3 regions of the Cryobacterium sp. TMT2-4 genome follow, and region 3 is predicted to be linked to each of the others. Evidence: riboswitches for the same ligand, from Rfam matches in the RefSeq annotation. Region 3 holds a riboswitch; each other region holds the start of a gene.
What was found. A riboswitch is a leader RNA that binds a small molecule or an ion and turns the genes downstream of it on or off. The one in region 3 is predicted to bind thiamine pyrophosphate.
Positions count from the first base shown of each region.

Region 1 (11,254 bases), on a different contig from region 3:
GGTGCCCTCGGTGTGGGAGCGCAGGTCGTGGTGCGCTTGGACCGTGGTCGGTATCCGGACGCCGACGCCGAAGACCCGAGCGGCGTGATTGTGGCGGCCGGAGAACTCCAGGGCGCGGCCCTGTACGCCCCCGTTTCCGGACGGGAAACCGTATGGATCGTGGAATTCGACGAACCCTTCTACGGTCTCGACGGTTCTGGCCCGCACGCGTCGGCTCGGGTGGCGCAGAGCTCGCTCGAAGCCGCCCCCGAGGCGTAACCGTCGTGGAGCAGAAGCGCCCGGCCACCGCGCGGGACATCCGTCGCTGGCGCCGCTACCTGGCAGACGAACGGGCCGAAGCGACGGTGTACCGCGACCTCGCCGGACGCCGTAGTGGCGAGGAGCGCGAGATCCTGCTGGCTCTGGCCGACGCCGAGGGGCGCCACGAACAGCACTGGCGGCACCTTCTCGGTGACCAGGTCGGAGCCCCACACCGGGGCGCGATCCGCACCCGTTTCCTGGGGTTCCTGGCCCGCAGGTTCGGATCGGTTTTCGTGCTTGCCCTCGCCCAGCGTGCCGAGGCCCGCTCCCCGTATGACGCCGATGCCGACGCCACAGACACCATGGCCGCCGACGAGCGCATCCACGAGGAGGTCGTGCGTGGGCTGGCCGCTCGCGGCCGGCAGCGGCTGGCTGGCACGTTCAGAGCCGCGGTCTTCGGGATCAACGACGGCCTCGTCAGCAACCTGGCCCTGGTGCTGGGCATCGGCGCCACCGGAGTGCCCGCCGCCACGATCCTCTTCACCGGTATCGCCGGTCTTCTCGCCGGGGCACTCTCGATGGGTGCCGGCGAATATGTCTCGGTACGGTCCCAGCGTGAGCTGCTCGAAGCCTCAACGCCGAATCCGGCCTCCCGGAACGTGCTGGCCCATCTCGATTTGGCTGCGAACGAACTGACCCTGGTCTATCGCGCGCAGGGGATGCCCCCGGAGAAAGCGGAGATCCATGCACGCGAGGTTCTGCGCACGGTGGCCATCGCGACCGGCCCGGTCGACGTCAAGAAGACCGGCGGCCTGGCTCCGGCGGTCGACGAGCACGAAGCCATCGGCACGGGAATCGGAGCGGCCACGTCGAGCTTCTGCTTCTTCGCCTCCGGGGCGATCCTGCCGGTGCTGCCGTATCTGTTCGGCCTCGACGGGATCACCGCGGTCATCGCGGCAGCCGTGCTCGTGGGGCTCGCCCTGCTGGCCACTGGCGCCATCGTCGGGCTGCTCTCGGGCGGGCCGCCCTGGCGGCGCGCCATCCGTCAGCTCATCATCGGTTTCGGTGCTGCCGGCGTCACCTATCTGCTGGGTCTTCTCTTCGGAACCTCGATCGCCTAACGCTGCTCCCGAGCCGCCGTGCTTGAGGTGGCCGCAATTCCGCTCAGAACGGCGCCGGTTGCTTCGTGTGCGCCTGCCGCACGGCCGGCTCCGATTCGGCCCTTTTTCCGGTGCACGGATGTTCGTGGCCGGTTCGCTGAGGAGGGTGCGCCCGGTCGGTGAGGTCCACTGCAGGGTTCTGCCGGGCAGGGGCACGGAGCTCCACCGGGTCTCGGACTGCTCGCTATAAATAGGCTTCATGAGGGAGACGTTACGGGTACCCACTGACATTCGATGCCCCAGGTCGGCGACCGTCAGCGCCCAGTGGATAACCCGATCAAACTCATATTGCGGAGGAGGAGTGGTGCTCGCTGCGGGGCCTGCTTCGGGTATCCGTGATGGGGCGCGCCACCCGCATCCGTCCTCACGGTATTACGGAGATTTTTGGGGAAACGCCGGTTTGGGAGCCGGTCTGGGCGGCGTGTTGCGACAATCTCCGAAGTAAGTGACTACGGCCGCGACGGGTGCTCCGGGCTGGGCGGCAACGAGAGCGCCTGCGACTTCACGGTGAACCCCGACCAGTGCGAGATCTCCCACGCCGGCGACGAGGAGTACGCGGCGCAGATCTGGTACTGGTCCACTCCCATTGAGGACTGCCTCGACGGCCGCACCGATGTGAAGTGCACCGACTACTCCGACTGGACGACCGCCTGGCAGGAGATCAAGGGTTAGCGCGGCATCCCCATCCGGCCGAGCCGAATCGGAGGAATCATGACGGGTGACACGGCGTCGCCGGGGCAACGGATGCCGGTGCCGCCGCACCGGGACACGCTCGCCCGGCGGGGTTCGATCACGCTGAGCCGGCATCCGCGGCTTCGCCTGACGCTGATGCTGTCCACCCCTCTGCTCTGGCTCGGCCTGATCTAAATCGTTGCCCTCGTTGCCCTCGCCGCCCCGCTGATCACCTCTCTGTGGACGGTCGACAGCTTCACGGGCACCACCACACGGTCCTGGACGCTCGATAACATCATCACCGTGCTCCGGTTCGCTCTACCAGACGGTGACGATCTTCACCGCGGGGGCGGGCATCAAGACCCTGCCGATCTGGATTCTGGACAACCTGTTTCGCCCCAGCCAGGCACCGATCGTCAACGTCATCGCCGTGGTGCTGGTGCTGGTGCTGGTGTCGATCGTTTCGATCTACATCGCCCAACGCATTACCGGCTCGGAAAAGGAGAGCCGTTAGCCCCACGCCTGGCAGGTGCAGCCCGCGGGCTACGGCCGGCGCGGATCCCGGCCGGTCAGGGCGAGCAGCCGCGTCTGCAGCGGCGCGTTCTCGTCGGATGGTATCGGGGAGGCGAAGAGGCCGCTGGCCTCGAGGGTGTCCCGCTGGGGCTCGAACACCGTCCAGACCGCCTCGATCAGGGCCGGGTCGAGGGACTCGTCGGCGGCCGTTGCCCGCGCCAGGTCCCAGGAATGGATCGTGACGTCGGAGACCTGCTCGCGCAGGTAGTCGGATGCCGCTACCGTGTCATACGACAGGGTCACCGGTGCGTCGGCCGGGGTCGTTGCCCAGGCTGCGGCCGCCAGCGCCGAATAGATGGCCCATTCCTTCGCGAGGTCCGGGCCCAGCGGGGTGAGTGAGCGCCGGGCGTCGAGCACCGAGAGGCCGCGCAGCAGCGCGGGGACCCACTGCTGTTCCAGCACCACGTGGCGCACCAACTCGGTCACGGTCCACTCGGTGTCCGGTGTGGCGGCGGCCCAGTCGGTGATCACGTCGACGCGGGCCCCGAACTCTTCGGCGGCCTGTTTCTGCAGCGCAAGCCAGTCATGCGTCATGGGACTCCCTCGGTAGAACGGGTGGAACGGATGCCCCTGCAACGCTACAACCGGCATCAGTCACCGTGCATTCCGTCACCGTGCATTCCGCCCCGGCGCTGTTTACGTTCTCCCGTCGCGGAATCGGTCGCGGCCTGTCGCCGGTCCGGGTTAGGGTCTCTCCATGAGCAGGCAGGACGCATGAGCAGGCAGGACGCATGAGCAGGCAGGACGGCAGCGATCGCACGGTCTCGACAGGCGCGGTCGACGACAGCACCGCGACCCTGCTCCACATCGACCTGGACGCGTTCTTCGCGTCAGTCGAACTTCTCGATCACCCCGAACTGGTGCACCGCCCGGTGATCGTGGGGCACCGGTCCGGGCGCTCGGTGGTCACGGCGGCGAACTACGTGGCCCGGCGCTACGGCGTCAATTCGGCCATGCCCATGGCGCTCGCCCTGCGGCGGTGCCCGGAGGCGGTGGTGCTCGAACCGCACATGGGGCGGTACAAGGAATACTCCGACCGGGTGATGCGCATCTTCAAAGAGTTCACGCCGCTGGTCGAGCAGCTGGGCATCGACGAGGCCTTCCTCGACGTGGCGGGTGCCCGGCGCCTGCATGGCACCCCGGCCGAGATCGGCGCGAAGATCCGGGCCCGGGTCAAGGCCGAAACCGGGCTCACCTGCTCGGTCGGCGCGGCGAGCACGAAGTTCGTCGCCAAGATGGCGTCGGGCCGGGCGAAACCCGACGGCCTGCTCGTGATCCCCGCCGACGAGACCCTCGCATTCCTGCATCCGTTGCCCGTCGGCACCCTGTGGGGGGTCGGCGCCACGACCGAGCAGGCGCTTCTCGGGCAGGGCCTGCGTCAGGTCGGTGACCTCGCCCGCACCCCGCTCGCGGTGCTGCAGAAGTGCGTGGGCGACGCGTCGGGCCGCAAGCTGCACGAGCTTGCCTGGGGGAGGGACCCTCGGGTAGTCACGGTGGAGCACGAGGAGAAAAGTGTCGGCCACGAGGTCACCTTCGAATACGACGTGACGGATGTCGCCCGGCTCCGTAGCGAACTGCTGCGGCAGTCCGTTGCGGTGGCTGCCCGGCTGCGCCGCGCAGGCCTCGTCGGCCGCTGCGTGGTGCTCAAGGTGCGCTACACCGACTTCAGCACCGTCACCCGCTCCCGCACCCTGTCGGAACCGACCAGCGTCGGACGCCGGATCTACGAGGAGGTGGCTGCCAGCTTCGAGGCTCTGGCGGCCTCCGGCATCCGGGTGCGCCTCATCGGCGTGCGCGTTGAGCAGCTCAGCGGTGGCGACGGCACTGGCACCGGTCTCTGGGACCCCGACGACGACTGGCGGGGAGCCGAACGGGCCGTGGACTCGGTTACCGCAAGGTTCGGGCGCGGCACGGTGCGCCCGGCGTCGCTGCTGGATCCGGACACACCCTGATCAGGCCCACTCTGATCAGGCAACCGCAAACCAGACAGGGGGTAGCCTGAATCCATGACTAGCCTTCCAGAGAAGCTCGCAGATATCTCTCGTACCGCCGGCGTCAGGTCGGCCTACGGTGATCCGGTCCAGGTGGACGGCGTCACCCTGATTCCCGTTGCTCTCGTCTACTACGGCTTCGGCGGTGGCGAGGGTGACTCCGCCGCCACCGGCAGCGGGTCCGGCGGCGGGGGCGGCGGGGCATCCCTGCCGATCGGCGCCTACGTCAAATCGGGCACGACGGTGCGCTTCGAGCCCAACGTCATCTCGTTGCTCGCGGTCGGCATCCCGTTCCTCTGGGTGGCCGGCAAGGCGATCTCCCGCGTCGTCCGCGCCCTCAAACGCTAGCAGCGAAGGCTCCCAGCCGCCCGGTCGCCCAGCCACTCCGACTGAGGATGTCGGGCTGCTGACTGCGCTCCGGCGCTATCAGTGCCCGCCGGCCAGCTCGATGAGTGAGTCTCCATGGCCGAGGTTGAGGGGGGTTCGCGGATCGCGGGCTCCGTTGCGCTTGTTCCCGATTCCGACGCGCGTTTTCCCGCGGACAGCGACGCGGTGGATGAACGTAGGCTCTAACCGCCGCGTCTTTCGAGTCCGCGGACCTGCGGCACATCCGTCCCGAACGAATTCGACGGAGATTGTGCCCTGAACAGCGCATTTGGGCTCAAAAACGGGTGTTGATCGATGAATCTCCGTCGAATTGGTTCGGTGCCGGGCACGGCGTTCCGCCCGTGACGACCAGCAGACACTCCGGCTGAGGGAGTTGAGCGGCTGGGTGCGCTCCGGCCCTGTCAGTGCCCGCCGAACCGCTCGTCGCGAGCCGGATCGGCCCCGAACACGTCTGGGACGCCGTCGTTGTCGGCGTCGAGCGCCTCTTTGGCGGCGATGCGCCCGTAGTGCCGGTTGCGGCTCCGCAGCACCACGGTCGCGAGTAGTGCCGCCAGCAGCGAACCGGTCAGGATAGCCACCTTGGCGTGTTCGTCGTGCGGACTACCCTGCCCGAAAGCCAGCTCGCTGATCAGCAGCGACACCGTGAAGCCGACACCGGCGAGCATGGCGACGCCGATCACATCCACCCAGGCCAGGTCCGGGTCAAGGGCGCCCCGGGTGGTCTTGGTGACCAGCCAGGTGGCGAGCATGATGCCAACCGGCTTGCCCACCACCAGGGCGACGACGATTCCGATCGCGACCGGGTCGGTGAGGGCCGTTGTCAGGCCTGACACGCCGCCGATCGTGACCCCGGCGGAGAAGAACGCGAACACCGGCACGGCGAAACCGGCCGAGAGCGGGCGGATGCGGTGCTCGAGGTTCTGCGCCAGGCCCGGGCCGGCGTCGGGTCCGCCGCCACGTCGGCTGCGCAGCACGGGCACGGCGAAGCCGAGCAGCACTCCGGCCACCGTGGCGTGGATGCCGGAGCCGTGCACGAGAACCCAGGTGGCGAGGCCGAGCGGCAGCAGAACGGCGCCCGCGGCCCACCTGGTGGTGCCGAACAGATAGGAGTGCGTATGCGCCAGAAAGGCGAAGAGGCTCAGCGGCACGATGGCGAGCAGCAGCAGAACAGGCTGGAGGTCGCCGGAATAGAAGAAGGCGATGATGGCGATGGCGAGCAGGTCGTCGACCACGGCCAGGGTCAGCAGGAAGATGCGCAGAGCGCTGGGCAGTTTGGAGCCGATCACGGCGAGCACGGCCACGGCGAAGGCGATGTCGGTGGCGGTGGGGATGGCCCAGCCTCGTAACATTTCCGGCCCCGAGCTGAACACGATCGCGGTGAAGATCACAGCCGGAACGATAACGCCGCCGACGGCCGCGGCGACCGGGACGACCGCGCGGCTGAAGGTTCGCAGATCGCCGGCGACGAACTCACGCTTGAGTTCGAGCCCGGCAATGAAGAAGAAGATCGCCAGGAGTCCGTCGGCGGCCCACGCGCCGAGGCTCAGATTGAGGTGCCACGGCTCGTAGCCGATCTGAAAGTCCCGCACCGCATAGTAGAAATCGGACGCCCCGGTGTTGGCCAGGGTCAGCGCGAGAACCGTCGCCACCAGCAGGAGAGCGCCGCCCACGGTCTCTTTGCGCAGGATCGTCGAGACGTGCAGGTACTCGGGATAGCTGCTGCGGCGAAAGACGTTAAGTTTCGGGGTGGGAGGAAGAGGTGATGGTTTCGGCATGGACGAGCCTCAGTCAATCAGGATTTTGTGGCACACGGACATTGCTGTCGACCAGACTTCCCGACACACCACGTCGAGCGTACCGCGTTCGGGCGGTCAACGCCGCCCGCGCCAGCTACACCGCCAGCGTCCCAGCCGCTGGCGGGAGCCCGGCCCTTCCCGCCAACTGCGGGGGATGTGCCAGGGTCCGCGCACGGGTAGCCCGCGTCGCATCCGTCGTCGCCGCAAAATGAAGTGGCGCAGCAACAGAAGCAACAGCCCGGCGAGGATCAGGAGAACGGTGAACGTCATTCGCGCCCGACAGTGATGCGGGGGCGAGGCGAGGACTCCATCCCGCGAGTCTAGGCCGAGGTCTATACTTGAATCGAACACGGGAGTCCGGTCAACCGGGCTGAGAGGAAGCTTCTGAAGCTTCGACCGTCGAACCTGATCTGGATCATGCCAGCGCAGGGAGGCAAATTTTCTCGTTCCCGTGCCCTGGAACCATCTACGGAAAGGGCACGACCAGTGCACGCTACAACAACTCTTCTCACCTCCACCACGTCCCGCCAGCCGCGTAACTTCCGGTGGCGGGTCGTCGACATCGTCATCGCCAGTGTCATCGGCGTGGCCAGCGGGCTCATCTTCGTCGTCTGGAACCAGGCGTACAACCCGCTCAGCGGCCTGCTCACCCCGCTGCTGCCGGGCCTGCAGGCTCTCCTGGGCGGCGGATGGCTGTTCGCCGGCGTACTCGGCGGCCTCATCATCCGCAAACCCGGCGCCGCGCTCTACACCGAGCTGCTGGCGGCGGTCGTGTCGACTCTGGTCGGCGGCACCGCCTGGGGAGCCACCATCCTGGTCTCCGGCCTGGTGCAGGGTCTCGGCGCGGAGCTGGTCTTCGCGCTGTTCTTCTACGCCAACTACCGCCTCGTCGTGGCCCTGCTCGCCGGCGCGGGTGCCGGCCTTGCCCTCGCCGTCAACGACCTGTTGCTCTGGTACCCCGGATCGGCCGTTCCCTTCATCACCATCTACACCGCCTCCTCGATCGTCTCCGGCATTGTCGTGGCCGGACTGCTGTCCTGGCTGGCCATGCGTGGCCTCGCCCGCACCGGGGCACTGTCGCGGTTCGCCGCCGGGCGATCGAACCGCACCCAGGTCTAGGGGGACGGCGATGACACCGGCAGCAGCGGCATCCGTCTCGGGAGCGTCCGTCGTGGCCCGCGGCTGGGGATGGCGGCATGCCGGGCGGCGGGGCTGGGCCGTCAACGGCCTCGACCTGAGAATCGAGCCGGGCGAGCGCGTGCTGCTGCTCGGCGCCTCCGGGGCCGGCAAATCCACTCTGCTGCACGCCCTCGCCGGGGTTCTCGGCGGCGACGAGGAGGGCGAGCAGCGCGGTCAGCTGCTTGTAAACGGCGCCGAGCCGACCGCAGCGCGCGGCCAGGCCGGGCTGCTGCTGCAGGACCCTGACTCCCAGGTGATCCTGGCGCGGGTGGGCGACGACGTCGCCTTCGGCTGCGAGAACCTTGGGGTGCCCCGCGAAGAGATCTGGCGCCGGGTGAGCGACGCCCTGGACATGGTCGGCCTGAACCTGCCGCTCAGCCATCCGACGTCGTCGCTGTCGGGTGGACAGAAGCAGCGCCTCGCCCTCGCTGGGGTGCTGGCGATGCGGCCGGGGCTGCTGCTGCTCGACGAACCCACAGCGAATCTCGACCCTGGAGGCGTGCTGGATGTGCGCGATTCCGTTGCCCGCGTGCTCGAGAACTCCGCGGCGACGTTCATCGTGATCGAACATCGGGTCGCCGTCTGGCAGAACCTTGTGAACCGGGTGATCGTGCTCGACGCGGCCGGGGGAGTGCTGGCCGACGGCCATCCCGACGACGTGCTGACCAGTCAGGGGGAACGGCTCGCGGCCGAGGGTGTCTGGGTGCCCGGGCGGGGCAACGGCCTGACTGCATCGCGGCGCGAGACCAGCTCGGCGTCGGCGCCCGGCTCGGTCCCTCTGCTCCGCACGCCCGGCCTCGCGGTCGCGCGCACGCGCGCCGACGTGCTCGCCCGGGACATCGACCTCACGGTGCACGCCGGCACCGCTCTGGCAGTCACCGGACCGAACGGCGCCGGCAAATCGACCCTGATGCTCACCCTCGCCGGCCTGCTGAAACCGGCCGGGGGAGCGGTTCTCGCGAGCCCGGAGTTCGCCGGCGGGGCCGACGAGGAACCGATCCGCTGGAAGTCCCGCCAGCTGCTCACCCGCATCGGCACCGTGTTCCAGAGCCCGGAGCACCAGTTCGTGGCCGCCACCGTGCGGGCCGAACTCGCCGTAGGGCCGCGCGCCCTCAAACGGCCGGAGGCGAACATCAATGCCCGGGTCGACGAGGTGCTGCAGCGCCTGCGCCTGGACCACCTGGCCGAGGCGAACCCGTTCACCCTCTCCGGCGGAGAGAAACGTCGGCTGTCGGTGGGCACCGTGCTGGCCACCCAGCCACGACTGCTCATGCTCGACGAGCCCACCTTCGGCCAGGACCTGCGCACCTGGCGGGAGATCGTGGCCCTGCTCGACGAACTCCTGCGGGAGGGCACCGCGGTGGTCGCCGTCTCGCACGACACCGACTTCGTGGTCGCCCTGGCTGACCGGGAGTACCATCTGGCCGGGCGGGCCGGCCGCAGCGTCACGCCGCGGGCGGCGGTGTCCCGGTGAGCGTGCTGACGCCTGCCCGGGGAACCCAGGCCATCTTCCGGATCAACCCGGTCGCGAAGCTGGCCGCCGCGCTGCTGCTGGCGGGCGTGCTCATCCTCACCATCGACTGGGTCTCCGCAGTCGTCGCCCTCGCCTGCGAGTTCGTGCTCTTCTTCTGGGCCGGGCTGTCCCTGAAGGCCTTCGCGGTGCGCACCCTGCCGGTCTGGATCGCCGCACCCACCGCCGGCGTCACCACCCTGCTCTACGGGCAGGCGGCCGGGGCGGTCTATTGGTCTTTCGGGCTGGTGAACGTGACCGAGGGATCACTCGAGCTGGCCATCGCCACGACCCTGCGCATCCTCGCCATCGGACTGCCGTCGGTCGTGCTCTTCGTGACCGTCGACCCCACCGACCTGGCCGACGGCCTCGGCCAAGTCGTGAAACTGCCGGCCCGCTTCGTGCTTGGCGGTCTGGCCGGGCTGCGCCTGGTCGGCCTGTTCCTCGAGGACTGGCGCGCCCTCGAACTGGCCCGGCGGGCCCGCGGCATCGCGGACCGCGGCGTCCTGCGCCGGCTGCTCAGCCAGGCCTTCGCCCTGCTGGTGCTGTCGATCCGGCGCGGCAGCAAACTCGCGACGGCGATGGAGGCCCGCGGGTTCGGCGCCTCGGTGCGGCGCACCTGGGCCCGCCCCTCCAGCTTCCGGGGGCGCGAGGTGGCCCTGGTCGGCATCGGTCTGGCCGTGGCCCTGCTCTCGGTGAGCGTCTCCGTGGCGACGGGAAGCTGGAACTTTGTCCTCACCTGATCTGCCCACGGCCGCCCTCGAACCGGCCGCCCCCGATCCGGTCGGTGACCGACGGATGCTGCTGGCCCCCGTGCTCCGCGACCTTGCCGCCGCCGGGATGGCGCCCGTCGTTCTCATCGACGGGCCGAGCGGCGCCGGCAAGAGCACCCTCGCCGACGCGCTCGTCGTCGCCTGGCCGGGACCGCTCCGGCCCACCCTGGTGCGGCTGGACGACATCTACCCCGGCTGGCAGGGGCTGGACGCCGCCGTCACGCACCTGCGCGAACAGGTGCTCGCCCCGAGAAGACTGGGCCGGCCCGCCGCCTGGCGGCGCTATGACTGGGAGCGGCGCGAGTTGGCAGAATGGCACCCGGTCGACCCGGCCCGCCCGCTGATCGTGGAGGGGTGCGGAACCCTGGCGGCCGCCCACGCGCCACTCAGCGACATCCGGGTCTGGCTGGCCGCCGACGACCGCATCCGCAAGCAGCGGGCCCTCGCCCGGGACGGCGAACTGTTCCGGTCGCACTGGGACCAGTGGGAAGCGGGCTGGGACGCTTACCGAGAGCGGGAGGCGCCCGAGCGGCAGGCGACGATCCGGCTGGCCGGGACCCCGGACATCCGTCGCCCGTAAGTCGGTGCCCGGGACTAGGTTGGAGGTATGGCTGATCAAGGTGCTGAAAATGTCGTTTACACCGCGGAATTCATTGACGGTCCCCTCGCGGGCCAGGTCGACACCCGGGTGCTGATCCAGGGCAAACATGACGCCCGGGTCAGCATGATGGCCGCCGTCGAGGGGGTCGAAACGCTGTTCTGGTACGACGAGGAGGACGTGCGCGATGTGCAGGGCCGCGTGCACGTGCGCTACCGGTTCGACGCGGGCGAGAGCGACCCGTTCCTGCCGACCGGCGAGCGCGAGTAGCCGCAGACCAGTAGCCGGCGGGCGGTCGCGGCAGCCTTTCGCCGCTAGCGGTCCGCGGCGATCAGCGCCGAGATCATCGGCACGGGGTGCAGGAGCCGCCAACCG
Region 1 is NZ_SOGE01000012.1:22,841-34,094, forward strand. Features, by position in the region: gene E3O54_RS03015 (hypothetical protein) at 1-258, shown strand, start outside; gene E3O54_RS03020 (VIT1/CCC1 transporter family protein) at 345-1,361, shown strand; gene E3O54_RS03025 (hypothetical protein) at 1,908-2,072, shown strand; gene E3O54_RS16190 (hypothetical protein) at 2,112-2,267, shown strand; gene E3O54_RS03030 (hypothetical protein) at 2,401-2,586, shown strand; gene E3O54_RS03035 (TIGR03086 family metal-binding protein) at 2,616-3,179, opposite strand; gene E3O54_RS03040 (DNA polymerase IV) at 3,377-4,597, shown strand; gene E3O54_RS03045 (hypothetical protein) at 4,652-4,984, shown strand; gene nhaA (Na+/H+ antiporter NhaA) at 5,425-6,798, opposite strand; TPP riboswitch at 7,159-7,268, shown strand; gene E3O54_RS03055 (ECF transporter S component) at 7,306-7,938, shown strand; gene E3O54_RS03060 (ABC transporter ATP-binding protein) at 7,949-9,472, shown strand; gene E3O54_RS03065 (energy-coupling factor transporter transmembrane protein EcfT) at 9,469-10,251, shown strand; gene E3O54_RS03070 (ATP-binding protein) at 10,238-10,861, shown strand; gene E3O54_RS03075 (hypothetical protein) at 10,889-11,149, shown strand; gene E3O54_RS03080 (D-alanyl-D-alanine carboxypeptidase family protein) at 11,194-11,254, opposite strand, start outside.
Region 1: linked by a shared signal. The riboswitch ahead of E3O54_RS03055 (ECF transporter S component) and the one ahead of E3O54_RS16000 (MFS transporter) in region 3 are both predicted to bind thiamine pyrophosphate.

Region 2 (9,113 bases), on a different contig from region 3:
TGCTCTCGCTCAACCATAGTTTCGCCTCGGCTACCGCGTCCCCCCAATCTGCCAGGCTCGGCCCTACCGTGCCGGCCCGAGCCGCTACCCGGGTCGCGACAGCGGAGGAGAAAGAACACCCGGTTCCGTGGGTGTTCGGGGTGTCGATCCGCAGCCCGGGAAACTCCCGCACGGTGTGGGCGCCGACGAGGGCGTCTGGTACGAGGTCACCGGCGAGGTGTCCGCCCTTGGCCAGCACGAGGACCCCGTACGTCTCGGCGACGTGCTGCGCCTGGCGCAGCACCGCCGACCAGCTCGTCGCCACGGGAGAACCGACAAGGATGGCCAGCTCCGGGATGTTGGGCGTCACTAGGTGCACGACGCTCAGCAGGTCGCGCAGAGCCTCCTCAGCATCCTCGGTTAGCAGGCGGTCGCCGCTAGTGGCGATCATCACCGGGTCGAGCACTACGAGCCCAGGCTTCACTTGGCCGAGCCACCCGCTCACGGTGCGGGTGACGTTCACGTCGGCCAGCATCCCGATCTTGACGGCATCGATGTCGACGTCGTCGCTCACGGCGTGCAGCTGCTCGCGCAGGAAGGAGACCGGCGGCACGTGCACCGAGCGCACACCGTGGGTGTTCTGCGCGACCAGTGCGGTCACCACGGCCATACCGTAGCCCCCGTTCGCCGCAATGCTTTTGAGGTCGGCCTGAATGCCCGCTCCGCCGGTCGGGTCGGTACCAGCAATGCTCAGCACGCGGGCAATGCGGGGGGATGCGCCGGTCATGCCGTCACGCCCCACGCGGCTCGCAACTCGCGGGCCGCCTGCTCCGGATGCGGTGCCGCACAAATCGCCGACACCACGGCGACGCCCGCCGCTCCGCACTCACGGAGGGCGGCCAGGTCGCGCAGGCCGACCCCGCCGATGGCCACGCTCGGCAGCGTGCTGACCCCGACCAGGCGTGCGAACTCGGCCAGCCCCAGGGCAGGGGGCGCGTCACTCTTGGTGCGTGTGGCGTGCAGTGCGCCAATGCCGACGTAGTCGATCAGGGCAGGATCCTCGGCCGCGCGGCGCAGCTGGGCATCCGTCGATGCGCTGAGCCCGATCACCGCGTCACCCCCGATGAGGTCGCGCACCGCGCCGACGGGCAGGTCGGATTGCCCGACGTGCACCCCGATCAGCCGGCGCCCGGCGGCACGGGCGGCCAGGAACACGTCGACCCTGTCGTTCACGATCAGCGCCACGGTGTCGGGCAGCACATCCGCGATGCGCAGCACGGTGTCGAGGAACTCCCGCCCGGCGGTCTCCTTCTCACGCACCTGCACGGCGCTCACGCCTCCGGCAACGGCGTGCCGCACCACGTCCACGATGCTGCGCCCGGCCGCCGCGGCCTGCCCCGAGTCTGTCACCAGGTACAGCGACAGGTCGAGGATCATCGGAGCACCGCCCGGCGTGCGATGTCCTGCGCGTTGACGGTGGCTAGGGCGTCCACAAAGGCGACAGCGAAGCTGCCCGGACCGGCGGCGGACTCTGCCGCGAGCTCGGCCGCGACGGTGTACACCGTGGCCGCGGCCACCGTGGTGAAGAACCTGTCGGCGTCGACCGTGGCGAACGCGGCCATGACCGCGCCGAGGGCGCAGCCCCCGCCGGTGACGCGGGTGAGCAACGGATGCCCGTTGTCGATGTGCACCAACTCACGGCCATCCGTGATGATGTCGACCGGCCCGGAGACGGCGATCACCCCACCGGTCATCCCGGCCAGCGCGTGCGCCGCGGCCAGGGCGGCATCCACCTCGTCGGATGAATCCACCCCGCGGCCGCCGGATCCGGCGCCCGCCAACGCGATTATCTCCGACGCGTTTCCGCGCACCACCGTGGGTCCCAGGTCGCGAAGGGCGAAGGCCAGCGGCGTGCGCACCGGCAGGAAACCGACGGCAACGGGGTCGAGCACCCACGGTGTTCCAGCATCGTTCGCGGCTGTGACGGCCTCGACCATCGCGTCGCGTTGTTCGGCGGTGGGCGTGCCGAGATTGACGAGCAGCCCAGATGCGATCCGCGCGAACGCGCCCGCCTCGCCCGGAATGTCGACCATCGCGGGCGCCGCACCGAGCGACAGCAGCACGTTAGCGGTGAAGTTCACCACGACGCTATTGGTGAGGCACTGCACGAGGGGCGGGCGGGACCGCACCTCGTCAAGCGCTGAACAGGTGAATGAAATAAGTTCTTCTGGCGTGCGCATTTGCGCGACATCCCTTCGCTAGTACTAACTAGATCAGGTTCAACGGGTGTTATCTCAGCTCCAGGTGGAGCACCCCGTGTCACTTGGCTTATGAACCAGCGTATCGCAGCGCCTTCGTTCTAATTCATGGTTGGACGCGGCCAATATCTTGGCAACTGGCCGACGGAACGAGGCCATTGCGCGAGCGCACCAAGAGCTGGCCGAGCGTCTCGTATTCCATGGGCGGCGGATTCATCGTTAGTTGCGAGACACCGAGAATTAGATGACTGATGCTGCCCGGGGACGAGTCAGGACGCCGCACCCTGGTCTCAGAAGCTTCCCTACGGTCGGCCAGCCAGGATCGTGGCTACATCGCTGTTGGCTTTGAAGTGAGCAAGCGCGTCAGCAGAGAGCAACCGGATGACGTAAACAATTCGGCGCCGTTCGCTCTCAGAACCGTTGAGGATGTTCTCGTGGTGAGCCACTCTGTTTCGGAGATCTCGCAGCGCGGCCAATGCGTCATTAAGCGGGTTTCTGTCGGTACCTGGTGGGAAGACTTTGTGGAGATGAGGAACCCAGATGGTTTTCTCGTGAGCGTCCACGAAGAGGTAGGTCAAGAAGCCATACATGAGTTCGGCGACGACCTTGCCGGGTATTGGCGGCGTGTGTGGTGACGTCGCTGCGTTGATCCGCGCCCGCTCGACGTTGCCTCGGGCGATCTTGTTTGTGACTTTAGCGCGCTGTGGCGGCGTTCTGTGATCGCTATTTGGCGCATTTAGCTATATGCCCGCGTCGCTCCGGAGCAGGTGTCAGTGTCTTGTATCCCATAGGTTTCGACGCGCGGAGATCGCAAGAGAGAAACAGCTAAGTGCATCCGCTGTGGTGACGTTCACGTTGAACATGTGGGACAGTCACTCGGCTGCCAGGGCAATCTGGCAGCATCCGATGAAGGTGACGGGTTCGGTGCTTCTTCCCGTCAGTGGGCAGAGCCTCAGCCAGGAAGAAATATTCACCGAGATCGCGAAAGCATGGGAGGCACAAGGTTTCGTCCGAAGCGATCGAGCATTAGGCACCGACATTTACACAGGCGATAGTCTGCAACTACGCATCCGCGGCACCAGCGAGGGCGTCTCCATCAGCGCAACGTCGGCCTGCAGCGGCCTACCCTAGCTGCCAGACATACAGCCACGACGCGGTTTCAGGTGTGTCGAGGAATAGGCTCCACGTTATGGCGTCGCAAATTGGAGTCACCCTCATGGTTCTTCGCGACCTAGGCGCGTCGTCGTATGGGCACCGCACGCGACCACGATTGCCCGGCTTGAGGCCATCCTTTCTCATGACGGCAACTCCCCGCCTCGTTGGCCTCATGGCGGTCAGCGCGCTAACCCTAACCGGATGCTCACAGCCGACATCGTTGACGACCGGGTCAGCCTCCACGGACGACGCCACCCCGGAGGTCGTCGCGCAAGTGCGGGCGGCCGACCTCGCGCGCGATATCGGCGGGGAGAGACCCGACGACATCGACGGCTGGGCGCGCGCTGCAGTCGCTCAAGCCATTAGCGACAGCGCGGACATCGAGCTGGTCGGCGTCGACACCCGGCAGTCGACCGACCTAAGCGAACCGTTCGGCAGCCTCGACTTCCGGGTTTTCGTGCCAGGGCTCAAGAACGCGTCCACGGGCGCGCCTGGCCCCTTTTGCTTCCGAATCGAGTTCGACTACTACGGCAAGGTCGGCACATGGGAATCGTCTGACGGCATCGACCCGATCGGGTGCCCACCGGATGCCGCCATCGTGACGCCTCGCGTCGACGACAGCATCGTCCCTGTCGTGTCGGACACCGCGCGCGAGGTGGCATCGGCGGTGCTTCTCGCGCGAGTGCAGACTGGTTCGCCGGCGACGGTAGACGCGATCATCGGCGCGATTTCCGCGCAACTCACCACTCCGACCGGCGAGTTCGAGGTCGTCGCTCCGCCGCGGGTCGTCGTCCAGGTGAGCAGCGCTGGAGATCGGGTCGGCGTCGCGTTCGGTTCCGCCGAAGATTGCGTCCTGATCAAGAGCGAGAACGGGACGGTCGACGACGTCTACCCACCCCCGGTGACGCTGCAGCCAGGTGAATTAGGCTGCACGCCCGAGACGGCACTCACTGACCCTGACCAATTGCGATCGCCGCACTGACGTGAGAGTCAGCCACGCCGAGACCATAAGCTCTTGCCCGTAAGACGGTCCTCTTGCGGAACTCCGCACGGATCCGTGGATTGCCCGGCCGCATGCACCGATCGCAGGTGACTCCGCATTAGGTGCTGGTCAGCGGTTTCTGATGATGCGTGCAAGCTCTTTCTCGAGGATGACGGTTGCCCAGGTGCTGTCGTTTCCGGGTGGTTCCATGAGTAGGTGAATGGCAAGGCCATCGAGAACGGCGTGCAAATGGCGCGCTCGTTCTACCAGTTCAGGGCCGCTGGGCCTGCAGGCCAACTTTTCGGCCAGTCGGAGGCAGCCGTTCCCCAGTTCTTCGTAAGCGCGATTTCTGATGGAAACAAGTTGCGGCAACGCAGGGCTTTCCGCAATCAGCGCGATATTGACCTCGAGTTCCGCGCGACTATCAGCGGTAAGAGGCAAGAAGTTTTTCAGGACCTCCAGCGCGTACTCCGCTGGGTTCGAGCCTTCACGAATAGCGAGAACGCGGTCGGTGGCGCGCTGCACCATGAGCTCGGCGGAGAACTGCAGGAGTTCAGCGCGGGTGGGGAAAACATGACGCAGGGAGCCGACCACCACGCCAGCCTGCTCGGCAACGGTGCGCACCGATACCGCGCTGATTCCTTGGTCGAGGATGATCTGCCACACCGCTTGAGCGAGCTGTACCTTGCGTGCGTCCCGGTCGATCGTTCTCGCCATAAATTGATATTAGCACGGGCGTGCTAGTTTGTTTTCAGGGCCTAGACGCATCGACTGGGGGATTTATGATCATTGCCATCATCGTCGCCTCCGAAATTAGCTTCTGGGTTTTGATCGCATTGGGTCTCGTCGCCCGATATATGCTGCGTCTGAAAAGGACCGGACTGACCTTGCTGGCGATGACGCCGGTGGTCGACGTCATCTTGCTCGTGGTCACGGCGATGGATCTGACATCGGGCGCGACGGCGACGGTCTTCCACGGGATCGCTGCGATCTACCTCGGCTTCTCCGTGGCTCACGGGCACAAGATGATCGCGTGGGCCGACCGCCATTTCGCCTATCGGTTCGCGAATGGGCCGCAGCCGATCAAGCTCTACGGGCGGGGTTATGCGGTCGAGTGTTGGAAAGACGTCGCGCGCACAGCGTTGGCTGTGGCCGTGGCTCTGGGGACCATTTGGCTGTTGACCGTGGTCGTCGATAACGAGACCAGAACCAGCGCGCTCAACGACCTCAACAGCATTTTCCTCCTGGTCGTTGCGATCGAAGTGTTGTGGGCCCTCGGGTATAACCTCTGGCCGAAGAAGCGACCGACATTGAGCCCATTGGTCGACGTGCACGCGAACGCCACATCCGGGCAGCAGTAGAAGCCGTGACTCTGCCGACAGCGCCTCCGGGGAGCGATCGACTGACTGTCACCAAGCTCGGTCGAGTCCTCATCTGGTCAGCCGGGGCGCTGGGCGTGCTTGCACTGATCGTTTTACTGACTCTCTCAACCGACGGGATTCGTCAATCCTCGGATCCCGGGTCACCGATCACCCCTCTGTGGGTCGTGCTCGTGCCTCCCTTGGTCGCAATTTCCCTGACACGTGCACTGCCGTGGAGCGCTCCAGCGCTCGAACCTACGGTTTCTAATGCCCGTGCGATTCGACGCAGCGGCATGGCGCTCCTGGTATGCGCGGTCCTCTTTCCCCTGGTCATTGGCATCACGGAAATTGACGACTCGGCCGAGTACTTTCCAGCCAAAGTAGTCATTCTGGACGGGATACCCGCAGCATTGGTGTGGAGATCTTGCCGCAATATCAAGATTGCCCGCCCCCGCATGGCCTGGCAGTGGTGGGCGCCGATTGTTGTCATTGTGGTCTGGACAATCCTCTCGCAAGCGAGCCCCTGGATAGCGGTCCCTACTTTTCAAGGCGTGGACCTGGGCTACCTAATCGTTGGCGCAACGCTGACCGCGCTTACCGCTGGCGTGGGCGAGGAACTGTTTTACCGGTACTGGTTGCAGACACGGGCGGAAGCGCTCCTCGGACGCTGGGGCGGCGTCGTTCTGGCATCGTTTGCTTTCGCGATCATGCACCTTGGAGGAGACCGACAAGGCAACGGGCTTCTTGTCGAGATTGCGGCCGTCATCATCGTCCAGGGCTCCTTCGGCATCATGCCACGAGCTGGCGAAGCAACGTCTAACCGGGTACCCGAAATGACGCACTGAGCGTTCCCTTCTGACACCCAACCTGAAAGGCGGGAATAGGTGTGTTCTTGACCCGAAGCCTGCTGATGACTAAGCGCTTGGGTTGCCGATTCGTTCCATCCATGTCTCGGGGATACCCAAAGCGGTGAACCCTGATTTGGAATACAACCCGTGCGCATCGTTGGTCGAGAGAGCGATGCGCCGCAGACCAAGCGGCGCGAACTCTTCCAAGACTCCCTTGATGAGGACAGCGCCAATGCCGCGGCCTCGAACCTGGGGGTCGACGAACACATCGCAAAGCCATGCAAAAGTCACTCCATCCGTGATGACCCGCGCGTAGGCGACTTGCTTGTTCGATTCGGTGTCGTAGACGCCGAAGTTTCGTGAGCCGTCTATGGCTGCATCGTGCCGGGCACGTGACCTCCCTGGCGCCCAATAGGACTGTTCGCTGATCCAGCGGTGCACTTGGTCACGGTCTATATCGGCAACGTCGGCTGAGAACCTATAGTTCGAATCCATCCGCCCATCTAATCGGTCTTGGGCGGACTGCGCCCGACCAATCGCCGTAATGCAAGGAGTATGCCCGCCCGTCGTTCCTGCAATCATTCAATTAGGCGGAGGGTCGTCGCCAGAGTCTCGCGGAGATGCCGGCGCTGAGAGCGACGAAGACGGCGGCTGCCGCAGCTGTGGTGAGGAAAGTTGAACTCACGTTCCAGCTCTCGACGAGGAAGCCGCTGAGCGCGCTCCCGGCCGCAGCACCGACGTTGTGAGCGGTGTTCACCCACGTTGTTGACTCGGTCTGTCGGGTCGTCCCACCAAAATCGTTGGCTGCAAAATACGCCACGATCATGACCGGGGAAAGGAAGAGTCCAGCGGCCGAAATGACCAGTCCCAGGGAGATCGTCGACGTTGCGAGGCCAGCACCGGCAGAGGCCATGATGAACAATATCGCCAGGATCACGAGTTGGCGCTGCGAGGACACCGTGATCTGAAGAGCGCCATAGGCAAGGCCTCCAACGGCGCTGCCGGCCGCGAACAGGGCGAGGACAACCCCCACCGCTGCGGCATTACCGAGGGTAGCAATCATGGCCGGGACCGCAACGTAGACGGTGCCGACCACAAGGCCGGCTGCCAGCACCGGCAGGAGCAGCGCGATGAATCGCGGTTCTGTGAGCAGGGGCGCAGCGCTGGCTGCGTCCCTGCGTGACGCGTCGACCGGGGTCGCGGCCATCGTGGGGGAAGACATCATCAGTGTTGTCCCGACCAGGATCAGTGCGGCAGGGATGAGTAGGGCGGTACTCGGCTCGATGATGACCAAGAGCAGGCCGGACAAGGCGGGGCCGACAAGGTAGAGCAACTCCTCGAGGACTGCGTCCAGACTCAAAGCCTTTTTCAGGAGAACTGGAGTCGGGGTCAACGACGCCCAGGCGACCCGCATTGTCGGGCCCAACGGTGGAGCGAACGCGCCGAGGAGGCCGGCCACCGTCACGCATAACCAAACTGGTGCGCCCGAGCTCGTGAGCAGTGCGAGAGCGACCAAGCTCAACCCGAAAACGCTGCTGAGCAGGAGGAGGACAAGGCGGCGTCCGAATCGATCGATGAGGCGGGCTCTGGCTGGTGCGAGGAAACCGGCACCAGCCCCGTATGCGCCGACCGCTATACCGGCGGCGGAGAAGGACTGGGTCACTTGTTCAACTGCGAAGAGGAGAGGCAGACCGACGAGAGGATAAGCGAAGCGTCCGGTCAGGGCACTCGAGAAAACAAAGGGGACGTGTTTGAGTCTGAGAACATCCGCGTAGGTCGCGGACAGAGTCGTTGCGGGCATGGTTAAGCTCCGAGATAAATGGCGCGGCTTTTGCGCGCAGTGAATGAGGACCTGCTAGCTGAAGAAGTCAGCCCGGTCTTCAATCACAGATAGGAAGCATGCCGCAACGATAGCGGACGGGTGGCCAGACCGACGTCCACCCACCGACACTGACCGACCCGGCTGGCGACCGGAGATGCCGCGCAAACCGTTCCCTTATGTGTGCCGTGTACCGTCGAGTGATGCCAAGCTGCGAAAGCTCCGACGGGTCAGCACTTCACTACGATGACGTGCGCCGCAAGGGCAGTGACGGCGACGAATGCCCGGTTATTCTCCTTGCCGGAGGAGCGGCCCGCCACCCCAGCTACCTTGGTGATCTGGCCGGGCTCAGCGATCGGCACCGGCTCATCGTGCCCCATCTGCGAGGTGTCGGACGCACGGCCGCGCCGGACCAAGAAGAGCTGGGGTCGTTCTGGTCTCAAGCCGACGACATCGAGCACCTGCGTGTCCATCTCGGCCTCGATCGCGTCGTCCTGGTGGCTCACTCGGCGGGAACGAGATTGGCCATTGCCTACGCGGCGCAGTTCGCGCTCCGCGTTGCCAGGTTAGTGCTGATCACTCCTCCGGCGGCTTATCTCGTCGATGAGCCATCCGATGCCCATACGCTGAGCGAGAAGCGGCGCGGAGATTTGGTTTTCGAAGCCGCTTTCGCAGCTTTGGAAGCGGGGCCCCAGACGGTTGACGATGTCG
Region 2 is NZ_SOGE01000041.1:4,329-13,441, forward strand. Features, by position in the region: gene E3O54_RS14740 (bifunctional hydroxymethylpyrimidine kinase/phosphomethylpyrimidine kinase) at 1-766, opposite strand, end outside; gene thiE (thiamine phosphate synthase) at 763-1,416, opposite strand; gene thiM (hydroxyethylthiazole kinase) at 1,413-2,219, opposite strand; TPP riboswitch at 2,213-2,306, opposite strand; gene E3O54_RS14755 (hypothetical protein) at 2,588-2,872, shown strand; gene E3O54_RS14760 (hypothetical protein) at 3,078-3,368, shown strand; gene E3O54_RS14765 (hypothetical protein) at 3,535-4,374, shown strand; gene E3O54_RS14770 (TetR/AcrR family transcriptional regulator) at 4,504-5,091, opposite strand; gene E3O54_RS14775 (hypothetical protein) at 5,157-5,735, shown strand; gene E3O54_RS14780 (CPBP family intramembrane glutamic endopeptidase) at 5,831-6,580, shown strand; gene E3O54_RS14785 (GNAT family N-acetyltransferase) at 6,650-7,078, opposite strand; gene E3O54_RS14790 (MFS transporter) at 7,170-8,384, opposite strand; gene E3O54_RS14795 (alpha/beta fold hydrolase) at 8,654-9,113, shown strand, end outside.
Region 2: linked by a shared signal. The riboswitch ahead of thiM (hydroxyethylthiazole kinase) and the one ahead of E3O54_RS16000 (MFS transporter) in region 3 are both predicted to bind thiamine pyrophosphate.

Region 3 (11,254 bases):
GCAACCATGGAATGGACATGCTGCCCTCCCACGATCAGCGCTATAGCCGGGCGGCCGAGTTCATCGAGGTGGCGCTGAAATTGTGGGATTCGTGGGAGGACGATGCTCTGATCCTGGACCGCGGAGGTCTCTATCTGACCCGGCCCGGGTGCGAGCGATCGGCCACTCCGGTGAACACTTCCGGGTGGATGGCCCGCTGACGGTGCCGCGCCCGCCGCAAGGTCGACCGGTGCTGTTTCAGGCCGGCGCCTCCGTCCCTGGCCGGGAGCTGGCCGCCCGTTATGCCGAAGGTATCTATGCGGTGGCATATGACCTCGCCAGCGGACAGGAGTACTACCAGGATATGAAACGGCGCATTGCCGTAGCCAAACGCGATCCGGATGCGGTGTTGATCATGCCCGGTCTCGTCACTTATGTGGGGTCCACACAGGCGCAGGCGCGGGCGAAGCAAGCGGAGGTCGATGCCCTCCTGCCGACCGAGCAGTCGCTCGCGCAGCTGGGAACGTTCGTGCAACAGGATTGCAGTACCTGGGATTTGGATGCGCCGGTGCCGCCGCTGCCGCCGCTGGCCGGCTTCACTGGGCCGCAGGGTCGGTATGCGACCATCCTACGAATTATCCAGGCTGAGCAGCCCACGGTAAGGCAGTTGCTGGGCCGGCTCGCCGCCGGCGGTGGGCATTGCACCATGGTCGGAACGCCGGAGCAGATCGCCGACCAAATCGAGTTGTGGTTTCGTTCCGGTGCCGCGGACGGCTTCAATGTGATGCCGCCGCTGCTGCCGGAATCATTGGATGAGTTCGTGGACCGGGTGATCCCTGTGTTGCAACGGCGCGGTCTGTTCCGCACCTGCTATACCGCGGATACCTTGCGTGGGCACCTGGGGCTGGAACGCCCCACGGTCGGCGCTGCGGTTTAGGGTCCTCTGGGCGGGAGAGTTTCCTCGTGCAGGGTCGCCAGGAGCGTGCGTTCGTATCCGGCGAACTCTGCCGAGGTGGTCATCGACACCTCGCGCGGCCGGGGCAGGTCAATGGTCAGGTTCAGCCGCACGGATGCCGGCCGCGCGCTGAGGACGACCACCCGGTCGGCGAGGTAAATCGCCTCACGGATGTCGTGGGTGATCAGCACCGCAGTCCAGGCGTTCTGAGACCACACCCCCTGCAACCAGGACTGCATGTCGGTTCGGGTGAGAGAGTCCAAGGCCCCGAACGGCTCGTCCAGCAACAGGACATCTCTGCCCTGCACCACGGTGCGCAGCAAGGCCGCGCGCTGGCGCATGCCCCCGGAGAGTTCGTAAGGATGTGCATCTTCAAAACCGGACAGGCCGAAGGCCGCGAAAAAACTGCCCGCCCGTGCTCGGGCAGTCTTCTTGGTTTCCCCCGCAACCTCGAGGCCGAGGGAAGTGTTCTCCAGAATGCTGCGCCACGGGAACAACAAATCCTTCTGCGGCATGTATGCGAAGTGTTCGTGTTGACCGGTGACGACATCCCCGTCGACCAAGACCTCGCCGGAATTGGCCGTCTCCAGGCCGGCCATGATGTTGAACATGGTGCTCTTCCCGCATCCGCTAGGACCGATCACGGCAACGAATTCGCCGGGCTGCGCCGAGAAGGCGATGTCGTCGAGAACCGACCTCACCTGCCCGCGGCCGAGCGGAAAAGACTTACCTATTCCGCGCAGTTCGATCTTCGGGGGAGTCGCCTCAGCCATGCCAGCTCCTGCGTTCCTTCGAATGCCAAGGGATGATTGCCCGTTCGGCGACGTAGGTCAACAGGAACAGGCACACGCTCACGAGCGCGGTCACCGCAACGGCAGCCAACACAAGATCGGTGCGAAACGAGTTCTTCATCATCGCCATATAAATGCCCAGGCCCCGCTCGGCGCCGACGTACTCGGCAAAAATGGCACCGGTGACGGCGTAGGCGATTCCGATTCGAAGGGCGGTGAAGAACGAGGGAAGCGCCGACGGAAGACGCACATACACGAACTGCTTCCACCGGTTGGCCCCCATGCTGCGCAGCAGATTGATCGCTTCTCGATCGGTGCGGTTGAAGCCGTCAATCAGGCCGACCGTGACTGGAAAGAATGTCACCAGGGCGATGACGATGATTTTGGGCAGCATACCGAATCCGAACCAGATGACTATCAGCGGCGCGATCGCAATGATGGGTATGGCTTGGGATGCCACCAGCAGTGGCACCAGTGCTCGCCGCAGCCATGGCGAAAAGTCGATCAGGATCGCCAGCGTCCAAGCGACGGTCAGAGAGACGGCGAAGCCGAGAAACGTCTCCTGCAGGGTGGGGAGCGTATTGTCCCAAATCGTAGTGCGGGCCTCCCAGCCCTGCTGAAGAATGCGCTGCGGGGAGGGCAGGATCGCCGGCTGCACTCCGCCTGCCATCACCGCCACCTGCCAGGTGATCACGAACGCGACGAGGATCGCGGCGGGAGGCGCTAGCGCCGAGAATACCGTCGTGCGGGGCGCTGTAGCCCGCTTCACGGTGATGCTATTTTTCACTGAGGTAGTGCTCGGTGAACAGTGTTGATGCGTCCAGCGCCGTGGTGAGTGGTTTGCCGTCTTCGTCGGCCAAGAGGCCGGCACGGTAGAGGAAATCGGCCAGCTGCTGCCAGGTCTCTGCCGTTTGGGTGCCAACTTTACCGTTGGCATCTTTGAGGTAGGAAGCACTCAGTTTTTTCTGGCTTTGGTAAACGAGTTCCGTGTTTTCGAAGACGCCGGGGTTCGCGTCGATCAAAATCTTCGCCGCGGCATCCGGACGATCGGCGGCGTACTGGTACCCCTTCTGCAGGGCCTGGACGAACTGAGCAGTGGCGGCAGGGTGTTTGGCAGTCCAGGCCCGGTTTGCCTCGACGATCACCGAGTACTGGTCCGGTAGGCCATAGTCGTGCAGAGCGAAGAACTTCATCGGGGTGCCACGAAGAGCGGCATCGATGCCCTCCCAGGTGGTGAATGCCGAGGTGAAATCAACTTTGCCGGCATAGAGGGCCTCATAGGCGGAGGTGCCCAGCGTGATTTTCCTGAACTCGCCCGTTCCGCCGTCGTTCTTGATGACATCCGCCGCCTCGGTGGGGAAGGTTGCGCTGGGGTCTGCCAGGCCGAGGGTCTTGCCGTCGAGGTCCTTCGGGCTGCGAATGTCGTCGCGGCTGGCCAGGACCCCGATCGCCGTCGCGTCGTGCTGCAGCACCGACATCACCGAGATGTTGCGCACACCCGCTGCCGCCGCGAAGGTGGCCGTGTCCTGAAAGCTGATACCGAAGTCAGCTGAGCCGGCGTTGATGAGTGCGTCGGTGGATGACTGGCTGTATGGGAGCACCTTCACCTCAAGCCCCGCCTGCGTGAAGTAGCCCTTCTCAAGAGCGACATACAGTCCGGTGTGATTGGTATTCGGTGTCCAGTCCAAGGCGAAGGCCACCGGAGTCAACGCGGTTGACGAAGCGGTGCCAGTCGCCGAGCCTGAGGCGCAGCCACTTAGAACTGTCACTGCGGCAAGAACGAGCGCACCTACCGTTATCCACGGCGAGGGCGTACTTTTGAGTAGGGATAGTTGCACTGTCGTGCCCTCCTTGATTGCAGGAATATCAGGGCACGGGATGTGAGAAAATTGCCTCCCTGCGCTGGCATGATCCAGATCAGGTTCGACGGTCGAAGATTGATAATCTTCCTCTCAGCCCGGCTCACCGGACTCCCGTGTTCAAGACGAGTGTAACCAAGAAGCAGCCAAGCCTGGACGAACAACGTGTTGGTTCACACTCAATGCGTGCATACCAAGTCATCGAACATCACCATTACGACTCCGCCGAGTTCGCCGCCGAGGTCGCCGCCGGATCCCCACTCTCGGCGCGCGCTTGCAGACAATCACAACCAGAAAAAAAGGGCAAGACCATGGCTTAACGTAAACATGGCTAAACGCAGCCCCTGACACAGGGTGCTATGTTATTTTTCGTCTACACGGGAGCCCTTTTGCAGGGGCTGAGAGGAAGCTGAGGCAGCTTCGACCGTTGAACCTACCGGGTAATGCCGGCAAAGGAAGTGAAGTTGATGCGTTACGCCCACCCCAGCACCGCCTCTGCCCCCACTCAACTGCCGCCGTCCACACCGCCAGGCATGCGCCGCGCCATACGGGGCGGGATCCTCGGCAACTATGTGGACCAATTCGACATCTTCCTGCCCGTCATCGCCCTGACGCCGGCAGCGGCGCATCTCTTCGGGTCGGAAAACCTGGTCAGCAACGCCGGGCTGATCTTTGTCGCGACGCTGATCGGGCGGCCGATAGGAGCAGCGATCTTCGGTCCGATCTCCGACCGCATCGGCCGCACGGCGACGACCAAGGTCGCACTCACCGGTGTGGCGCTGACGACACTGCTGATCGCACTGGTTCCCAGCCACGCCGTGTTCGGTGGCGGATCGCTCCTGTTGATCCTGGCGCTGCGTTTTCTCGGCGGAATTTTTCTCGGCGGTGAATACACCTCGGCTGTTCCACTGGCGATGGAATGGTCCGAGCCTGAACGGCGAGGGCTTGTCAGCGGGCTGATCATGTGGATGTCACCCTGGGCCAACGCCACCATCGCCGGCCTGGTGTTCGTACTCCACGGCACGCTCGACGCCGCCAGCTACAACGTATGGGGCTGGCGCATCCCATTCCTGCTCGGCGCCATGCTCGCTTTTGGAATGCTCGCCTACTATCGTGCCCGGGTTCAGGATTCCCCGACGTGGACCCACCCCCCACACCGCACGAACCCGCTGAAGGAAATTCTCATCGGCGAACACCGCCGAGCGCTGTGGCAGGTATTCATTCTGATGAGCGGCATGTGGTTGCTGACTTCAATGGCCATCCCGGTGCTGACTGGGCAACTTGGCGTCGATGCTGACCTGGGCGCACAAACCATATCGTTCGCGATGATGTGCGGCACCGCCGCAAGCGCCGTCACCATGGCAGGTTGCGGGCACCTGTCGACGTTCACCGGCCGACGCGCTTTCTTCATCGGCTTCGGCCTGATCGCAGCGGTACTAGGGCCGGTAATCTTCCTGGCGATCTTCGCTGCCGCCGGCACCACGGTTCTGGTGCTGCTGGTCGTGGCGCTGCAGATCGTCACGGTTTCCGGCTACGGCCCGGTCGGCGCCTACCTAGCCGAACGCTTCCCGACTGCCGTGCGCTCCAGCGGCTACGGGGTCGGTTACAGCCTTTCCATCGTCATTCCAGCCCTCTACCCGTACTATCTGCCGGCCCTGCAGAATGTGCTCGGCGACCACGGTGCCGTCGCGGCGCTGCTCGCACTGGCTGGAGTGCTCGTGCTAACCGGCGCGCTGGCCGGCCCCGAAACAGTGCGGGTCAGCCTTGGGTCGGCCCGCCTGCCCACAACCGATGAAAGTGGTGGATAGGACCACGCCCGGTACCGACCTCGAGTTCGTCGGCGTGTTCCAGACTCTCCTGCAACCAGGACTTGGTCATCGATAATGCGGCGCTCCAATCCCCGAGCCGGGCTTGCAATGTCGCCATCGCCGACGACATTGAACATCCGGTTCCGTGGGTATTGGTGGTGTCCACCCGATCGGCTGCAACCTCAATCATCTGCCGGCCGGCGGGAAGCTGGCCGGTGGCATCCACCAGCGCGTCCGGGCACACGGCACCCTCCAGATGGCCGCCCTTGACCAGCACAATGACGTTATGCGCCGCTGAGAGTCGCGTGCCCTGTTCGAGTGCGTGCGGCCAGGTCGAAGCGGTCGGCTCTCCTAACAGCACCCCTAATTCCGCCAGGTTCGGTGTGACCAAGTCGACCCGGCTGAGCAGCCGGATCATGGCGCTTTCTGCAGCCGGCTCGAGCAGCCGGTCGCCGCTGGTGGCAACCATCACCGGGTCAAGCACCACCACCGGCGGTTTCACCTTCTCCAACCAATCATCGACGGCCTGAACGATCTCGGCATTGCCGAGCATCCCTATCTTGACCGCATCGATAGTGACGTCGTCGCTGACGGCATCGAGCTGCTCGCGAAGGAAGGCCACCGGCGGAATATGCACCGACCTCACCCCGTGGGTGTTCTGGGCAACCAGTGCGGTAACGACGGCCATCCCGTAGCCGCCCTGCGCGGCGATGCTCTTCAAGTCCGCCTGAATGCCGGCCCCACCGGTTGGATCAGTACCAGCGATGCTAAGAACTCGGGGTACTGTGCGCGCCAAGACGGTACGGATCATCGGTTCCACTCCTCCTCAAAATCCTCGGCCACCCGTTTCGGGTCTGCCGCGGCACAGATCGCGGACACCACGGCAACACCTGCCGCCCGCGCCCGGCGCAGCTCGCCCACGTCGTCCAGCATGACTCCGCCAATGGCCACGCAAGGCAGGCCTGCCACGGCGGCGACCCCGGCGAAACCGTCCACGCCGATCGGCGCCGGATGGTTCACCTTCGTGGCCGTCGCCCGGATCACACCAACACCCAGGTAGTCGACCGTTCTATCCGGCAGGAGAGCCACCTGGCGGACATGATCGACAGTATTGGCGGTCAACCCGATGATCGCGTCGTCGCCGACGATCATCCTTACTGCCGCAACCGGAAGGTCGCTTTGGCCGACGTGGACACCATGCACGCGGGCACCCGCAGCGCGGGCAGCCAGAAACACGTCGATCCGGTCGTTGATGAGAATAGCGGCCCGGCCACCGACAGCCTCGGATATGCGCAACACGAGCTGATAGAAGTCGGCAGCGGACGCATCTTTCTCCCGGATCTGCACCGTTTGGATGCCACCGTTTACCGCCGCCCGCACCGTCTCGACCACCCCGCGACTGCCACATAACGCCGTGTCGGTGACCAGATACACGCCTGGCGTGAAAGTCTCCCTACTGAACTCAGTCATGAAATTGCTATCGACGCCCGGATCGCGGACCCGTCAACGCTCGACAATGCGTCAAGGAACGCGACGGCAAAACTGCCCGGACCGCCGGCGCCCACCGCCGCCCGTTCGGCCGCGACCGTATACACGGCCGTCGCGGCGGCAGTTGCAACAAGACGATCGTCGCCGACCGCGAGGAAAGCCGCGGTTACGGCGCCAAGCGCGCACCCTCCACCGGTGACTTGGGTGAGGTAGGGATGGCCGTTGCTCAGGCGGATGACATCGGTTCCGTCGGTGATCAAATCGGTGGCCCCAGAAATCGCGACGATGCAGCCGTACCGGTCGGCAAGTCGGCCAGCGGCATCCAACGCCTGCTCCGCGGTATCGACCGAGTCCACCCCCCGGCCACCGTGGCCTAGGCCAGCCAGGGCAATCACTTCGGAGGCGTTACCGCGGATTGCAGTGGGCGCGTATGCCAGCAGATCGGCGGCCAGCCGGGTGCGCACCGAAAGGACGCCGACGGCCACCGGGTCGAGCACCCACGGCGTACCGATCTCGTGCGCCGCCCGGGCCGCTTCCTGCATGCCTGCACGCTGCTCCGCATGCGGAGTGCCCAAGTTCACCAGCGTGGCCGAAGCAATACGGGCGAACTGGTCGGCCTCGATGGGGATATCGGTCATCGCCGGCGCAGCCCCGATCGCCAGCAACGCGTTAGCGGTGAAGTTTGTCACCACCGCGTTGGTCAGGCATTGCACCAGAGGTGTTTTCTCCCGCAACCGCGCCAGCAGCAGGCAAACATCATCCGCCGTGAAACGCCTCATTCAACGTCCTCGCTCAGATTTATCAACTGGGTGTGCCGGGAAGAGTTTGCGAACCGCAGCAGGAAACCATCGACCCTCAGCAGGGCACATTCGGCCCGTACACAGTCTAGAACACTGCAAAACGGCCGCCCCTTCATAGAGTGGAGACTGCGCTGGCCGCACCGATCATCGCCGTCTCCTAGCTGCGGAAGATCCCACCAGCTCCGCCCGCGGCGGGGCAAAATTCGACTCCAATAGCCTGGCGCGCATACAACTGCTGCGCATGCCAGCGGCCCCACACCTCGTCCAGTGCGGACTCTCACCGCTCGAACCCGCCCGCCTACTGGTAGATCTTGAACACCCGAGCGCCCGAAAGTCTGAGACGCCACTCGGCGATCACATCCTAATCGGCGAGCGACTCCATGCAATCTGGGGTCAACTCACGACGGGACGACGTCTGTCGCAATCAACGGGACCTGCCTGGACCTGCCTGACACGCGTCCACTCATTTCAGGTGGACAATGCAAGCTTGCGTGCAGTGAATCGCATCACTCGACCGCCGAAGGTGTACCTCAGCCCGTTAGCATCGAGTCTGAATTGTCCGAGAACAGGTTCAAAGGCCCCGCGTTCGATGAGCCGATGAGGGGAGCGATCGGTCAGATGCACCCACGAAGCGGCTCGAGAAGCAGTGAGGTCATAACCGGTGAAAATGCCGCCCGGCCGGAGCACACGTGCAACCTCTGCGATTGCCTTCTCCCAATCGACAACGTGGTGCAGCATCAGGAAACTTACAACAAAATCAAAAGTTTCGTCATCGAAGGGAAGCTGTGTGACGTCGGCTTGGCGCGCCGCCACGTGTGGATACTTTGCAAGACGTTTTCGTGCGACGCCAACCATCACGGGGTCATAATCGGTCGTCGTCAGGCGCAGTGACGGATTTGCCCGCGCTAACCTGTCGGCCGTCGCACCACTACCCCCTCCGATCTCAAGCACGTCACCGGTGAACGAAACACCCTGTGTCGCCCACAAGACAACTCGGCCCGCCGCCAGACGCCAAGGTGCACTGCGGCAGAACGCACCTTCGAGAGCAGACATTGTCGGCATGACCACCAGCCTCCCTGACGCACACTATTGCACCTTTACGTCCTCACTGAAGTTATCAAATGCCTTACCGTCCGGATCAACGGCCCAGCAGTCTGTGAAGACCACACCGAGCCGAAACGAGCCGCCACAACTTTCACTGGCCTCATTCTCCTTGACAAATTCCGCCGTCGGCTGCGCGGCCGGTGTGCAGCCACCCGCCGTATACCGCCTGTTGGCGACAAGCAAGGCCTACGTGACGCTGTCGCCGCCGATGGCTTCGCGGCGCACCACTCGGAGGGCCTTGCCAGGCAGGTAGCCGTGGATCCCACCACCGGCCTGCGGCGTGCGTGGAATCTTCATGGAGATTTCGGTACGCAAACCCCTCCCTCTATTCGCTGGCGTATCGAGGATGGCGACCAGGTCAAACCACTCCCTCTGCTGAGGCGGCAGCAACCATTCTCGCCGGTCCCCTCCACCGTGCAGCCAAAGCCGGGATGCTCGACGTTTCAAAGCGGGACGCACTTGACATCTTCACTGCGGAAAGCTGCGGGACTACCCTCATCCCCATTGCCATGCCACCGCATGAACGCAGCTTCCAGGTATCCCATCGCACTCGTGAAGCGGTTCTCGCATCTATCCCGAGCGACGCCGGACCAACACTCGGGTCCGCTACCATCACTGCTGCCGTGCAGCTTCGAGCGTCTCTAGCCGACACAACCGTGCTCACCGCAACCGAGAGACAGCTTGTGGGAGACCTGCCCACCTCTAATCACCATGCCTCGGAACTCCACACACAAGGCCATCCAGACTCATCCATGCGCCCTGTCCAGCCAAAGAACACCGGTTTGTAACCTCCGAAGCTGCACCTAGCGGTTAGGCGGCGTCTCCGAGATACTGCCAACGATTCTGCGGGCTCAACACACCCAGATTCACCAGCTCCCGCGCAGAACGATGATCACCACGCTGATCACTCGACCGCGGATACTTCGGCCACACCCGCTCACCCGGTGAGCTCGCTTCAAACAACGGCCGGCTCGACACATGTGGGCGCCGCGGCCGGGACCGGGGCGCTGACATCATGGTGCTTAGTTCGGCTTGCCACCACGCCCACACCTCCCGCTCGATCCGATACCGCTCCGCCCGAGCCTGCAGCGTTCCCAGCACGTTCAGCTGCAGGGCCGCCTGGTCCCGGAGATCCTGCTTCGACCTAGCCCACCCATCACGGTGAACAACCAAGAGCTTGTGACGCCGCAAACGACTGAGAATCGTGGCCGTGTGCCTGGCAGTGACACCCAGGAGGCGAGCAGCGGAGTCAATAGTGAGGGACGGGTGCTGGCGCAGTAAAGCGTAGAGCTTGCCAGCAAGGTGGCCGAGGCCCCGGCGGGTGAAGAGGTCATGGCGCTGGTCGATGAGTTGTTCCTCAAGCAATGCGACGAGATGGGTGCGGGTGTTAAAGAGTTCAGCTGCGGAACGTTCTGGCGACGACAGGGTTTCGTGCGGGGGGCGGGGGTTATTAAGTGGTTGTGACCGGACTGTACTGGGACCTGTGGATAACGTGGAGGCTAGGCGCCATTCGGCGGCGTTGCCGTCGTCACTTGCACTGACCCGTTCGACGTAACCGGCAGCAGCGAGGGCGGTGAGGGCGTCGGCTGCGGTGGTGCGGCCGAGGCCTCCCATCGGGCCCAGGTCCCGGATGGCGGCGGCGACGGTGCGCTTACCGGTCTGCAGCGTCAAGTAGGCCAGGGCGCGGAGAATGGTCTGCTGATTCGAGGAAGCTTCGGTGCGGCCCCACCGGCCCGGACTAACCAGGAACCGGGTGAGGAGGGCTTCGACGTCGGTCACGATGGCGTCCAGCTCCGCCAGGTCCTGCGGCTCCCGCACCGCTGGCAACGGGCGCTTCAGCGCGGCGTACTGCTGGGCTTTGTCCCACTGCCGGCCCAACCGGGCCCGGGCCTCGGCTGAGGCCCGGGGGCGGCGGTCGCCGCGGCCGGTGTTCTTCGTCCGGAAATGTTCCAGCCCGGGGGCGGTCTTGATGGCGTGCTCGACGTCGACCAACTGCCACCCGGCGTTCGCGGCCGCGAGCAGGCACATGAACCCGGTCCAGCTCGGGTTGCTACCGCCATCGATGGTGGCCATATGGGCGGTGCCGGCCGTGCTGAGCCGCCGGTGCGCCTGGTGACGCAGGGTGACGGGTCCCGACGGGGCGCTGTCTTCCGCGCGGAGGGACGGCTTCCGCGCCTCGAGCACCGCGGCCAGGGCTGCCAAGTCGGCGGTCGTGGTCGACGGGACGATCAAGCTGTTCAGGTCGCCGCGGAGGACCGTGGAATGGCTGCCATCGCGATGCGGGGACAGGGGCGGCCGCGCGGCACCGGTGACAGCGTTGAGGAGCATGCCGTGGTCCAAGCGGCGGAAGTTCGCTCGCGCCGCACTCGCGACGGGGGCGACGGCGAGTTTCGAGGCGCCGCCCTGGAGGGCGAGCCAGATGTGCCGGCCACCCGTCCCCGAGGACTGGCACACGACGTGGTCGATCGAG
Region 3 is NZ_SOGE01000046.1:53,016-64,269, reverse strand. Features, by position in the region: partial or broken gene E3O54_RS16020 (LLM class flavin-dependent oxidoreductase) at 1-916, shown strand, start outside; gene E3O54_RS16015 (ABC transporter ATP-binding protein) at 913-1,707, opposite strand; gene E3O54_RS16010 (ABC transporter permease) at 1,700-2,512, opposite strand; gene E3O54_RS16005 (ABC transporter substrate-binding protein) at 2,502-3,425, opposite strand; TPP riboswitch at 3,603-3,712, opposite strand; TPP riboswitch at 3,952-4,059, shown strand; gene E3O54_RS16000 (MFS transporter) at 4,118-5,392, shown strand; gene thiD (bifunctional hydroxymethylpyrimidine kinase/phosphomethylpyrimidine kinase) at 5,343-6,203, opposite strand; gene thiE (thiamine phosphate synthase) at 6,200-6,862, opposite strand; gene thiM (hydroxyethylthiazole kinase) at 6,859-7,659, opposite strand; gene E3O54_RS15980 (class I SAM-dependent methyltransferase) at 8,149-8,742, opposite strand; gene E3O54_RS15975 (hypothetical protein) at 9,595-11,254, opposite strand, start outside.